2 regions of the Aureimonas sp. SA4125 genome follow, and region 2 is predicted to be linked to the other one. Evidence: riboswitches for the same ligand, from Rfam matches in the RefSeq annotation. Region 2 holds a riboswitch; the other holds the start of a gene.
What was found. A riboswitch is a leader RNA that binds a small molecule or an ion and turns the genes downstream of it on or off. The one in region 2 is predicted to bind S-adenosylmethionine.

Region 1: it holds a riboswitch for S-adenosylmethionine, as region 2 does, so the genes downstream of both, Sa4125_RS21560 (HNH endonuclease) here and Sa4125_RS05580 (O-succinylhomoserine sulfhydrylase) in region 2, are expected to answer to the same signal.

The regions. Positions count from the first base shown of each region.
Region 1 is NZ_AP025032.1:4,553,605-4,559,096, reverse strand. Features, by position in the region: gene Sa4125_RS21565 (cryptochrome/photolyase family protein) at 1-967, opposite strand, end outside; SAM riboswitch at 1,534-1,611, shown strand; gene Sa4125_RS21560 (HNH endonuclease) at 1,842-2,483, shown strand; tRNA gene Sa4125_RS21555 (tRNA-Gly) at 2,786-2,860, opposite strand; gene Sa4125_RS21550 (prolyl-tRNA synthetase associated domain-containing protein) at 3,142-3,678, shown strand; gene Sa4125_RS21545 (co-chaperone YbbN) at 3,710-4,672, shown strand; gene Sa4125_RS21540 (LON peptidase substrate-binding domain-containing protein) at 4,810-5,490, shown strand.
Region 2 is NZ_AP025032.1:1,218,068-1,223,559, forward strand. Features, by position in the region: gene Sa4125_RS05565 (Hsp33 family molecular chaperone) at 1-867, shown strand, start outside; gene apaG (Co2+/Mg2+ efflux protein ApaG) at 877-1,302, opposite strand; gene Sa4125_RS05575 (CDP-alcohol phosphatidyltransferase family protein) at 1,383-1,988, shown strand; gene Sa4125_RS05580 (O-succinylhomoserine sulfhydrylase) at 1,981-3,171, opposite strand; SAM riboswitch at 3,260-3,337, opposite strand; gene Sa4125_RS05585 (2'-deoxycytidine 5'-triphosphate deaminase) at 3,439-4,521, shown strand; gene Sa4125_RS05590 (helix-turn-helix transcriptional regulator) at 4,648-4,869, shown strand; gene Sa4125_RS05595 (MarR family winged helix-turn-helix transcriptional regulator) at 4,923-5,489, opposite strand.

The DNA of each region.
Region 1 (5,492 bases), 1.6 Mb from region 2:
GCCAGTAGACGCCGCGGATATATTCGCGCCAGCCGAGGATCTGGCGGATGAACCCCTCGGCCGCGTTGAGGGGCACCGCGCCCGCGCGAAAAGCCGCTTCCGCCCGCTCGCAGACCTCGAGGGGATAGAGCAGGCCCGCATTGATATAGGCCGAGAGCAGCGAGTGGTTGAGAAAGGCTTCGCCCTTGACCATGGCGTCCTGGTAGTCGCCGAAGCGCGGCAGGATTTCCGTGGCGAAATGCTCGAGCTCGCGCAGCGCCTGCCGGCGCGTCACGGCGAAATGGAAGGGCTCGAGCTGGCCGTAGCCGTCCGGGAAGCGGGTTCGCACGAGATCGAGCACGTCCAGCGTGATCGCGTCCTTGGCAAAGCTCAGCCTCGGCGGCGAGGTGAGCCCCGCCTTCGGCGGCTTGCGGTTGTCGGCGTCAAAATTCCAGCGCCCGCCCGTCGGCTTGCCGTCCGGCTCCATCAGGATGGAATGCCGCCGCCGCATCTCGCGGTAGAAGAACTCCATCCGCAGCTCCTGCCGCGCCCCCGCCCAGGCATTGAACTGATCATGCGTGCACAGAAAGCGCGTGTCCGGCAGGATGTCGAGCGGCACGGGGAGGGCAAGCCGCAGCGCCTCGAACCCCTCGCTGAGACGCCATTCGCCGGGCTCCGTCACGACGACGCGGCTTGGCCCCAGCTCCTCCACGGCGCGCAAAATCTCACCGTCCAGCGACTGCGTGTTGCCGGGATCGTCCAGCTGGACATAGCGCACGGTAAAACCCGACTGACGCAATGCCTCGGCATAGTGGCGCATGGCGGAGAAGAGGAAGGCGATCTTCTTGACGTGATGGCGGACATAGCTCGCCTCGGCCATCACCTCCGCCATCAGGATGACGTCATTCTCCCGGTCGGCCGCAGCGACGACGTCGAGGCGCGCGGAAAGCTGGTCGCCGAGAATCACGCGCAGCACGGGTGGGGTCATGCGGTTCCAGTCTGGGGCGGGGGCGACGCGTCGCGCCGGGCTGGCCAGCAGATAGGTCTGGGAGAACATCCGTCAAAGCGGTGGAGAGCGCCATACTCCCGGACGCTGCTTCCTTCGAAGGGATGAGCCATTCGGCCTGGCCGCCCGACGGTGGCTGACGGACACGCGGTCAACGCAACTGGCCGTGAATCGCATGGCGCAGCGGGTTGCGTGGCACCCGCGCATCCAAGAGAGTCCGGCCCCTGTGTCGTTCCAGGGGCCGGCAACCCTTTCCGCCGTTGCGCCAACCAGATCCTCGCTTCGCTGAGGTCCGACGGTGCCACTGCCGGAAAAAAGCAGCAACCCCGGTTGTTCAATCCGGCGAGCCGGCATACCGTACGAACCACGGAGGGGACACTGCCCTCCGATGGTCGAGGACAGCGCGGCCCCGTAAGGGGTCACCAACTGACGGGCCGGGGGTACGGCGAGGGCGGACAGTTTCGAAGGCGGTTCGCCCTCTCCATCGCGTCAGTGATTCGAAGCTAGCAGAGAAAGCCGACCTGTGGCCACCGGCGGATTATCGTCACGCCATAATTCGTGGTGATTTGGCCCGTCGACTTGCAGCCACGTTAAACAACTCATTCAACGTTGCGGAGGAGATTGCCGCTGCAGGAGCGGGGTTGAAGGGTGCGCAGCAGATACATGCGCGTGCGGAATGTTGCTGTCGCCTTCGATGGACTTCAGCGAGGGTAGAGTCACAGCTGTGGATAGACCGGCAAATTGCCGCTCTTGGGAGAGCCTGCGGCTCCGAGGGCCATTCCCGAAAGCGCGCGCAAGGCTCCGGCGCCGAAGGACTGCGCTTGGCAAAACATCACACGTATGCCGTAGTGGCCAGATGACCGACTCCGCCCCCGAACGGAACTGCCTCCGCATCCCGGTTCCTGAGATTGCGGAGACTGCTCGACTGCTCGACGCGGCCGTCACGGCTCATAATCTCGGCGCGACGAAGCTGGCGGACGAACTGATCCGCCTGGCGGACATGCCGGCAATTACCGAATGGACTGAGTCCTTATGGGGTGTCGGCGGGCCAACCAGCCGGCCAGTGATCAAGGTCGACACGTCATCGTTCCTGCCGAAAGAGCGGCGGACTGCGCTGCGAATGCCGACCACAGCCGAGAAGCGGGCCCTCATCGCCAGGGACGGCTATCATTGCCGTTTCTGCGGCATTCCCGTCGTACGGGCGGAGATTCGTAGTCTCATCCGCATGTCCTACCCGTCGGCGCTCCGTTGGGGACCGAGAAATATCGACCAGCATGCCGCTTTTCAAGGGATGTGGCTGCAGTACGATCACCTGCTACCGCACGCCAGAGGCGGCACAAACGAGCTGGCCAACCTCGTTGTTAGCTGCGCACCCTGCAACAATGGTCGGGCAAACCTCACTCTTGAGGAGGTCGGCATCTCGGATCCTCGGTTGCGTGAGCCGGTGCGGTCGTTATGGGACGGGCTGCTGCGCTTTCGATCTGCGCCTTCAGTCTGATCGGGCATCCAACCCGCAGCATGACGGCATGGCACTGGTAGAGCATTCCCGCGGCCGACCGGGCGAAGATCCGATGGGCATATCTGCTGCCGACGGCGCCGTCGAATGTCGGGCGCGAGCCGGAGCCAGTCTATTGGCAGTCGTTCGGCAGCGGCGGCTGATCTTGAGGCGCGGCCGCCCGCATCACGGGAGAGCGGAGGGAGACGACTTAGCGGGTGCTTCCGCCCTGCTTCCGCAGCCTGAACAGCAAAAATGCCCGCAAAAGCGAGCTTTCATAAATCACTGCGATCTTAAAAAAAAATTGGAGCGGGCGAAGGGATTCGAACCCTCGACCCCAACCTTGGCAAGGTTGTGCTCTACCCCTGAGCTACGCCCGCCCGCTCCCGGCAGCGCTAGGCGCTGCGGATGAGCGCTGTATGCCGGAAAGCGCCGGGCATTGCAACAGGCATCCTGTGCGCTCGGTGCTGAAAAATTTCGCGGCCCTGTCGAAGGCGTTGGGCGCCCGGAGCGGGGCGGATGGTGTCGCTTCCTGGCGCGTCGCCGATGGCATCGCCTCGGCGCGCGCCGCCGTGAGCATTGCTCCGGAGCGCTGCCCGCTCTTGATCGGCGGCGGCGACACCGCTACGTCGGCGCAACGCCATTTCGGACCGGACCGCCCATGCTCTCGCGCGACGACCTCTTCGCCTTTCTCGGCCGCCAGGGCATCGCGACGACGACGGTCGAGCACCCGCCGCTCCATACCGTCGAGGAAAGCCGGGCGCTGCGGGGCGAGATCTCCGGCGGCCATACCAAGAACCTCTTCGTCAAGGACAAGAAGGGCACGGTCTTCCTGATCGTCGCCGAGGAGACGGCCGCGATCGACCTGAAGACGCTGCACAAGGTGATCGGCGCGCAGGGGCGGCTGTCCTTTGCGAGTGCCGACCAGATGCGCGCGCTGCTCGGCGTCGAGCCGGGTTCCGTCACCGCCTTCGGCCTCGTCAACGACCGCGAAAACGCGGTGAAGCTGGTGCTTGATGCCGGCCTTCTCCGGCACGATATGCTGAACTGCCATCCGCTGACGAACACGGCGACGACGACGATCGCGCGCGAGGATCTCCTGGCCTTCTTTGCGGCGACCGGGCACGCGCCGGCGGTCGTCTCGCTGGAGGCGGCGGATGCCGGCACGGCGGGCGATGCCGAAGGCGGAAATGATTGACGGGCGCAACAGCCAGGGAACGGGACGGACGATGAGCAACAACCCCTATGGTTCGAGCTACGGCACGCAGACCACCGGCCTCGGCGCTGCCGCGCCGAAGGCGCCGTCCGCGGGCGCGAATGGCAGTGGACCCCTGATCAAGGACACGACGACGGCGACCTTTGCCGTCGACGTCATTCAGGCCTCGCGCCAGCAGCCGGTGCTCGTCGACTTCTGGGCGCCGTGGTGCGGTCCGTGCAAGCAGCTGACGCCGATCCTCGAGCGCGCCGTGACGGCCGCGGAGGGCCGGGTGAAGCTCGTCAAGATGAACATCGACGACCATCCCTCGATCGCCGGCCAGCTCGGCGTGAAATCCATTCCCGCGGTGTTCGCCTTCGTCGACGGTCAGCCGGTCGACGGCTTCATGGGCGCGCTTCCCGAGAGCGAGGTGACGGCTTTCATCGCGCGTATCGGCGGCACCGGCGAGGATCCGGTCGCCGCGGCGCTGGAGGAGGCGAGGGCGCTGCTGGCGGCGGGCGATGCGGGCAATGCCGCGCAGCTCTTCGCCTCGATCCTGCAGCACGACCCGTCGATCCTCGGCGCCACGGCCGGCCTGGTCGAATGCTATCTCCTCGCCGGCGATGCGGCCTATGCGCGCACCCTCATGGACCAGGTGCCGGCGGACAAGGTTGACGACCCGGCGCTGTCTGTCGCGCGCACGAAGCTGAAGCTGATGGAGGAAATCTCCGCGCTCGGCGATCCCGTGGCGCTGCAGGCGCGCATCGAGGGCGACGCCGACGACCACCAGGCGCGTTTCGATCTCGCCCTCATCGCGCAGGCGCGGGGGCACAGGACCGAGGCGGCCGGGCATCTCCTCGAAATCGTCAAGCGCGACCGGACGTGGAACGAGGATGGCGCCCGCAAGAAGCTGATCGAGTTCTTTGAGGTCTGGGGCGCCATGGATCCCGCGACGAAGGACGCCCGGCGCCGGCTGTCGACGCTCCTGTTCTCCTGACGTCTCGGGGCAGGAGGGGATCGTCGCCGCTGCGCCGGAGATCCCATCCCTGTCTAAGATCGTCGTAGTGGTGGCGGGCAGCCCTTGAGATCGCCTCGCCATGTCCCAAATCCGTTCCTGTAGAACGGAGCGCGACCGTGGTTCATGCAGGCAATGCCAATTATACCAGGGAAGCCGATCTTCCCGATACCGTCCCGGTGTTTCCGCTGGTGGGAGCGCTGCTCCTGCCGGGCGGGCAGCTACCGCTGAACATCTTCGAGCCTCGCTATCTCGCCATGATCGACGATGCGATGATCGAGCGCCGGATCATCGGCATGATCCAGCCGAGCGTCGACGGGGCGGTGCTCGAGACCGGCGAGCCGCAACTGGCGAAGGTCGGCTGTCTCGGCCGCATCACCTCGCTGACCGAGAGCGGCGACGGGCGCTATATCGTCAATCTGCACGGCATCGCGCGGTTCCGGGTGGTCGAGGAACTGCCGGTCCGCACGCCGTACCGCGCCTGCCGCCTCGCCCCCTTCGTCGCCGATCTCGATCTTGGCCATGGCGCCGGGGAGGTCGATCGCGACGGGCTGCTGGCGGCATTTCGCATGTATCTCGACGTCAACCAGCTGGAGGCGGACTGGGAGAGCATCACGAGGGCGTCGAACGAGACGCTCGTCAACGCGCTGTGCATGATGTCGCCCTATGGCGCGGCGGAAAAGCAGGCGCTGCTGGAAGCTCCCGACCTCAAGACGCGGGCCGAGACGCTGGTCGCGCTGACCGAAATCGCCATCGCCCGCGAAACTTCCGAAGACGGGATCGGCCGGACGCTGCAGTAACC
Region 2 (5,492 bases):
CTCGGCCGGCACGATTATCCCGAACCGGTCGCGCGCCTCCTCGCCGAGATGATCGTCCTCACCGTCCTCCTCGGGACGTCGCTGAAGTTCGACGGCAAGTTCATCGCGCAGACGCAGACAGACGGCCCCGTCGATCTCCTCGTCGTCGACTTCACCACGCCCTCCAGCGTGCGCGCCTATGCCCGCTTCGATGCCGAACGCGTCGCTGAGGCCGAGGCCGCCGGCCAGACCGATCCCGAGACCATGCTGGGCAACGGCACCATGGCGCTCACCGTCGACCAGGGCGGCCACAGCCAGCGCTACCAGGGCATCGTCGCGCTCGAAGGCGCGTCGCTCGAAAAGGTCGCGGAGGGCTATTTCCGCCAGTCCGAACAGATCCCGACGACTGTCCGGCTGGCCGTCGCCCGCATCGCCCGGCGCGGCGACGGAGGATTTCGCGAATCCTGGCGCGCCGGCGGCCTGATCGCGCAGTTCCTGCCCGAGGCGTCCGAGCGCATGCGCCTGCCCGACCTTCCCGGCGGCGACGCCCCGGAGGGCGCCGAGGATGGCTTGGGTTTCGAGCCGGACGACGCCTGGACCGAGGTCAAGGCACTGGTCGAGACCGTCCACGCGTCGGAACTCGCCGATCCCGAAGTCGGCGTCGAACGGCTGCTCTTCCGCCTTTTCCACGAGCGCGGCGTGCGCGTCTTTCCCCCGACGCCCGTCGAGGACGACTGCAGCTGCTCGCGCGAGAGGATCAAGGCGGTCCTCTCGAACTTCTCCGCCACCGAGATCGCGGAAAGCGTCGAGGACGGCAAGATCGAGGTCACCTGCGAATTCTGCAGCGAGAGCTACGTGTTCTCGCCGGACGAATTCGCCAAGGGCTGACATTTACGCTCAGTTCAGCAGCCGTTTCTCCGGTGCGTCGAGCGAAAATGCCGGGATCTCGACCTCGAAGATGCGGCCGCCGGCGGTCTCCATGACATAGTGCCCGCGCATGATGCCCGATGGCGTCGGCAGGGGGCAGCCGGAGGTGTAGCTGAAGCTGTCGCCGGGCGAGAGCACCGGCTCCTCGCCGACGACGCCCGGGCCGCGGACTTCCTCGACATGGCCGTTGCCGTCGGTGATGTGCCAGTAGCGCGACCTCAACTGGACGGTATCGCGGCTGCCGTTTTCGATCGCCACCTTGTAGGCGAAGACCCAGCGCCCGGCTTCCGGCATCGATTGATGCTCGAGATAGACCGGCGTCACCGAAACGGTGATATGGCGCGTCGTCGCCGTATAGTCGCCTTCGGGCTGAGGCTGGTGGGGATCGGTTTTCATGCGCCGTTATCGCCAACGGGCGGGCTCGGGTCAATGCGAAGCATCGGCCGGTGCGCGTTGGGGCAGGCAGGGAGAAGAGGATGCTCGACGGAAGCGTGAAGGCACGCCTCGATCCGGCGCTCGACGCACTGGCGCGGCAACTGCACCGGGCCGGCTTCAGTGCCGACGCGGTGACGGTGGCGGGCTTCGTGCTCGGGCTCGGCGCGGCGCTGGCGATCGGCCTCAACGCCTTCGGTCTCGGGCTCGGCCTGATCCTCGCCTCGCGGCTTGCCGACGGCCTCGACGGTGCCCTGGCACGCCAGACGCGGCCGACCGATCTCGGCGGCTATCTCGACATCGTCCTCGACTTCATCTTCTACGGCGCGATCCCGCTCGGCTTCGCTGTCGCCGACCCCGCAGCGAACGCGCTGCCGGCGACCGTTCTTCTGATGAGCTTCTACGCCAACGGCGCGAGCTTCCTCGCCTTCGCCCTGATGGCCGAGAAGCGCAAGCTCGTCGCGGCGGCGCGCGGACCGAAATCGCTGTACTTCACCACGGGCCTCGCCGAGGCGGGCGAGACGCTTCTCGTCTTCGTTCTCGCCTGCCTCTTTCCCGCATGGTTCGGCATCCTCGCCTATGTCTTCGCCGCGCTCTGCTTCGTCACCTGCTTCAGCCGCATCGCACTGGCCACCCGCGTCTTCAGATAGCGGCGAGGGCGCCGTCGATGTCCTCGAGGAGGTCGTCGATGTCCTCGAGACCGAGCGACAGGCGCAGGAGGCCGTCGGAAATGCCGAGCTCGGCCCGGACTTCCGGCGCGAGGTTCTTGTGCGTCGTCGTCGCGGGATGGGTGACGAGGCTTTTCGCATCGCCGAGATTGTTGGAGATCTTGACGATTTCGAGGGCGTTGGAGAAGCGGAACGCGGCTTCCTTGCCGCCGGCGAGTTCGAAGGCGACGAGGGTCGAGCCGCCGGTCATCTGCTTGGCGATGATCGCGGCGTCCGGATGGTCGGCGCGGCCGGGATAGAGCACTTTTGCCACGAGCGGCGAAGAGGCGAGGTGGTCGGCGACGGTGCCGGCGTTCCTGGTCTGGCAGGCGACGCGCAGCGGCAGCGTCTCCAGGCCTTTCAGCAGCGTCCAGGCGTTGAAGGGGGAGAGCGACGGGCCGGTGTGCCGAAAGTACTCGTGCAGGTTCTTGTCGATCCACTCCTTGCTGGACAGGATGACACCGCCGAGGCACCGACCCTGGCCGTCGATATGCTTGGTCGCGGAATAGACGACGACGTCGGCGCCAAGTTCCAGCGGCTTCTGCTGCATCGGCGTGGCGAACACGTTGTCGACAACGACCACCGCGCCGACCTCATGCGCGATCTTGGCGACGGCCGCGATGTCGACGATCTCGAGCGTCGGGTTGGTCGGCGTCTCCATGAAGAAAACCTTCGTCTCCGGGCGGACCGCGGCGCGCCAGGCGGCGAGGTCGCGGCCATCGACGAAGGTCGACGTGACGCCGGCGCGCCCGAGCATGGTCTCGACGACGTAGCGGCAGGAGCCGAACAGCGCGCGCGAGGAGACGATATGGTCGCCGGCCTTCACCTGGCACTGCAGCGCGGCGGCGACCGCCGCCATGCCGGAGGCGGTGGCGCGGGCGTCCTCGGCGCCTTCCAGCGCCATCATCCGCTCCTCGAACATGCGCGTCGTCGGATTGCCGTAGCGCGAATAGATGAAGCCGGGCTCCTCGCCCTTGAAGCGCGCCTCGGCAGCCTCGGCGCTCGCATAGACGAACCCTTGCGTCAGGAACAGCGCCTCGGAGGTCTCGCCGAAACCGGAGCGGACCGTGCCGCCATGGACCATGGCCGTCGCCGGTCGCAGCGTCCGTTCGTTCTTCTTCAACATGGCATCCCGCTTTCCGCCGTCCCGGCTGGCGGGATCGGCCATAAAAAAGACCGGCATGAGCGTCGCCGCACAGCCGGTCCTGGAGCAATGGCGTCCTGGGTCGGCCCTTTAGCGAGTTGTTTAACGTGGCTGCAAGCCGGCCGGCCAAATCACCACGAATTCCGACCCGACGATAATCCGCCGGTGGCCAGAGGTCAATTCTCTCTGCTAAAGCCTTTCGCGCGCGAGCCGCGCAAGTACGAGAGAAGGACGGGCCAAGTGAGCCGAATGCCAGGCGGAATCCTGCCCGACCGCGACATCGCGGCGCTGTTCGATATGGGCGCGATCGCCGCCGACCGGCCGCGCGACGCCGACCAGATCCAGCCGGCGAGCCTCGACCTGCGGCTGGGCTCCACCGCCTACCGCGTGCGCGCCAGCTTCCTGCCGGGCCGGGGTCGGACCGTGACGGAAAAGCTGGAGCGCTTCTCGCTGCACGCGATCGACCTGACGCCCGGCACCGTGCTCGAGACCGGCTGCGTCTATCTCGTGCCGCTGATGGAGCGCCTCGACCTGCCCGCCGGCATGACGGCGGCCGCCAATCCGAAATCCTCGACCGGCCGGCTCGACATCTTCACCCGTGTGATCGTCGATGGCGGGCAGGAGTTCGACAAGATCTTCGAGGGCTATTCCGGCCCGCTCTACATCGAGATCTCGCCGCGCACCTTCCCGATCGTCGTCCGGCCTGGCTCGCGCCTCAGCCAGATCCGCTTCCGCTCCGGCGGCGCTCTCCTGGGCGAGGCGGAACTGGCCGACCTGCACGCGCGCGAATGCCTCGTCGCCGCGGCCATGCCCAACATCGCCCATGGCGGCATCGCCCTGTCGATCGATCTCCTCGGCAATGACGACGGCCTCGTCGGCTATCGCGGCAAGCGCCATACCGGCGTCGTCGACGTCGACCGGCGCGGCGCCTACGACGTCGCCGCCTTCTGGGAGCCGATCCACCGGACCGGCACCGGCGAACTCGTGCTCGACCCGGACGAATTCTATATCCTCGTCTCCGGCGAGGCCGTCCACGTGCCGCCGGCCTACGCCGCCGAGATGACGCCGTTCGATCCCCTGGTCGGCGAGTTCCGGGTGCACTATGCCGGCTTCTTCGATCCGGGCTTCGGCCATTCGAGCGCCGGCGGCACCGGCAGCCGGGCGGTGCTGGAAGTGCGCAGCCATGAGGTGCCCTTCATCCTCGAACACGGCCAGATCGTCGGTCGCCTCGTCTACGAGCACATGGCGGGCCTGCCCGATCGTCTCTACGGCCTTGACCTCTCTTCGAATTACCAGGCGCAGGGCTTGAAACTGTCGAAGCATTTTGTTTGATAAACACATGCCGGAGGCTCGGCGATTCGCCCGCTTTGTTCGTCTTGAATACGAACAACAGTTGACTGTCTGCGTGATTGCTCCACTATGAGGCGGTGCCGTTGGTGCGCGCGCGGGGCCGGTCATTTGACAAATCAATTTGCAAGACCCGTCGACATCCTTCCGCGCTATTCCGCTGCGTGCCTCCAGATGGTGGCGGACGGCTACACGCTGGAGGATACCGCTCGCTATATCGGCTGCGACATCGAGCTTGTCTGGGACGTCCTGGAGCTGGCGCGACGGCGCCTCGGCGCCGCCAATCTCGAGCAATCGGTCGCGGCAGCGATGAAGATGGGCCTGATCGTCTAGAGGGTCGGGCGAAAAGGCAAATTCCGTTTTTCGCACTATCCGACGCGGCAACGCTAGAGGATCGGCGCTTCACGACCGGACAGGTCAGTGGACTCGAGATTGGCGCGGATCTTCTTCAGAATGACTTCCGTACGCTGCAGCTCGCATTCGCAGAGGTCGCGCGTCGCTTGATCGATGACCATCTGGGTGAGGGGGGCCACTTCCTTCAAGAGATCGCGGGCGGCATCCGTCTCGGCGATGACCTTGACGCGTCGATCGACGGGATGAGGACGTCGGGCGATGAGGCCTCGGCGCTCGAGCCGGTCGAGCGCGGCGGAAATCGTCATCGGCTCGACACCAAGAGTCGCTGCAAGATCGCACTGACGCTGCGGCCCGGTGGCGGTGATCGCCGCCAGCGTCCTGATTTCCCCCTGCGACAGCTGCAGATTCTTATCGCCGATCAGCCGCTCGATTTTCTGCCTAAATAGTCGAGAAATATCTGCAAAAACAAAATTCAGGGATGCGTTCAGCAAAGCGCCTGACGCAACATTATCGCGTTCAGGTTCGGACACGGTTTCTGCTGAGGAGAAACTGTCACGGCGGATTCTTCTGTCAGTCACATCAAATATTTTGTCAGTCACATC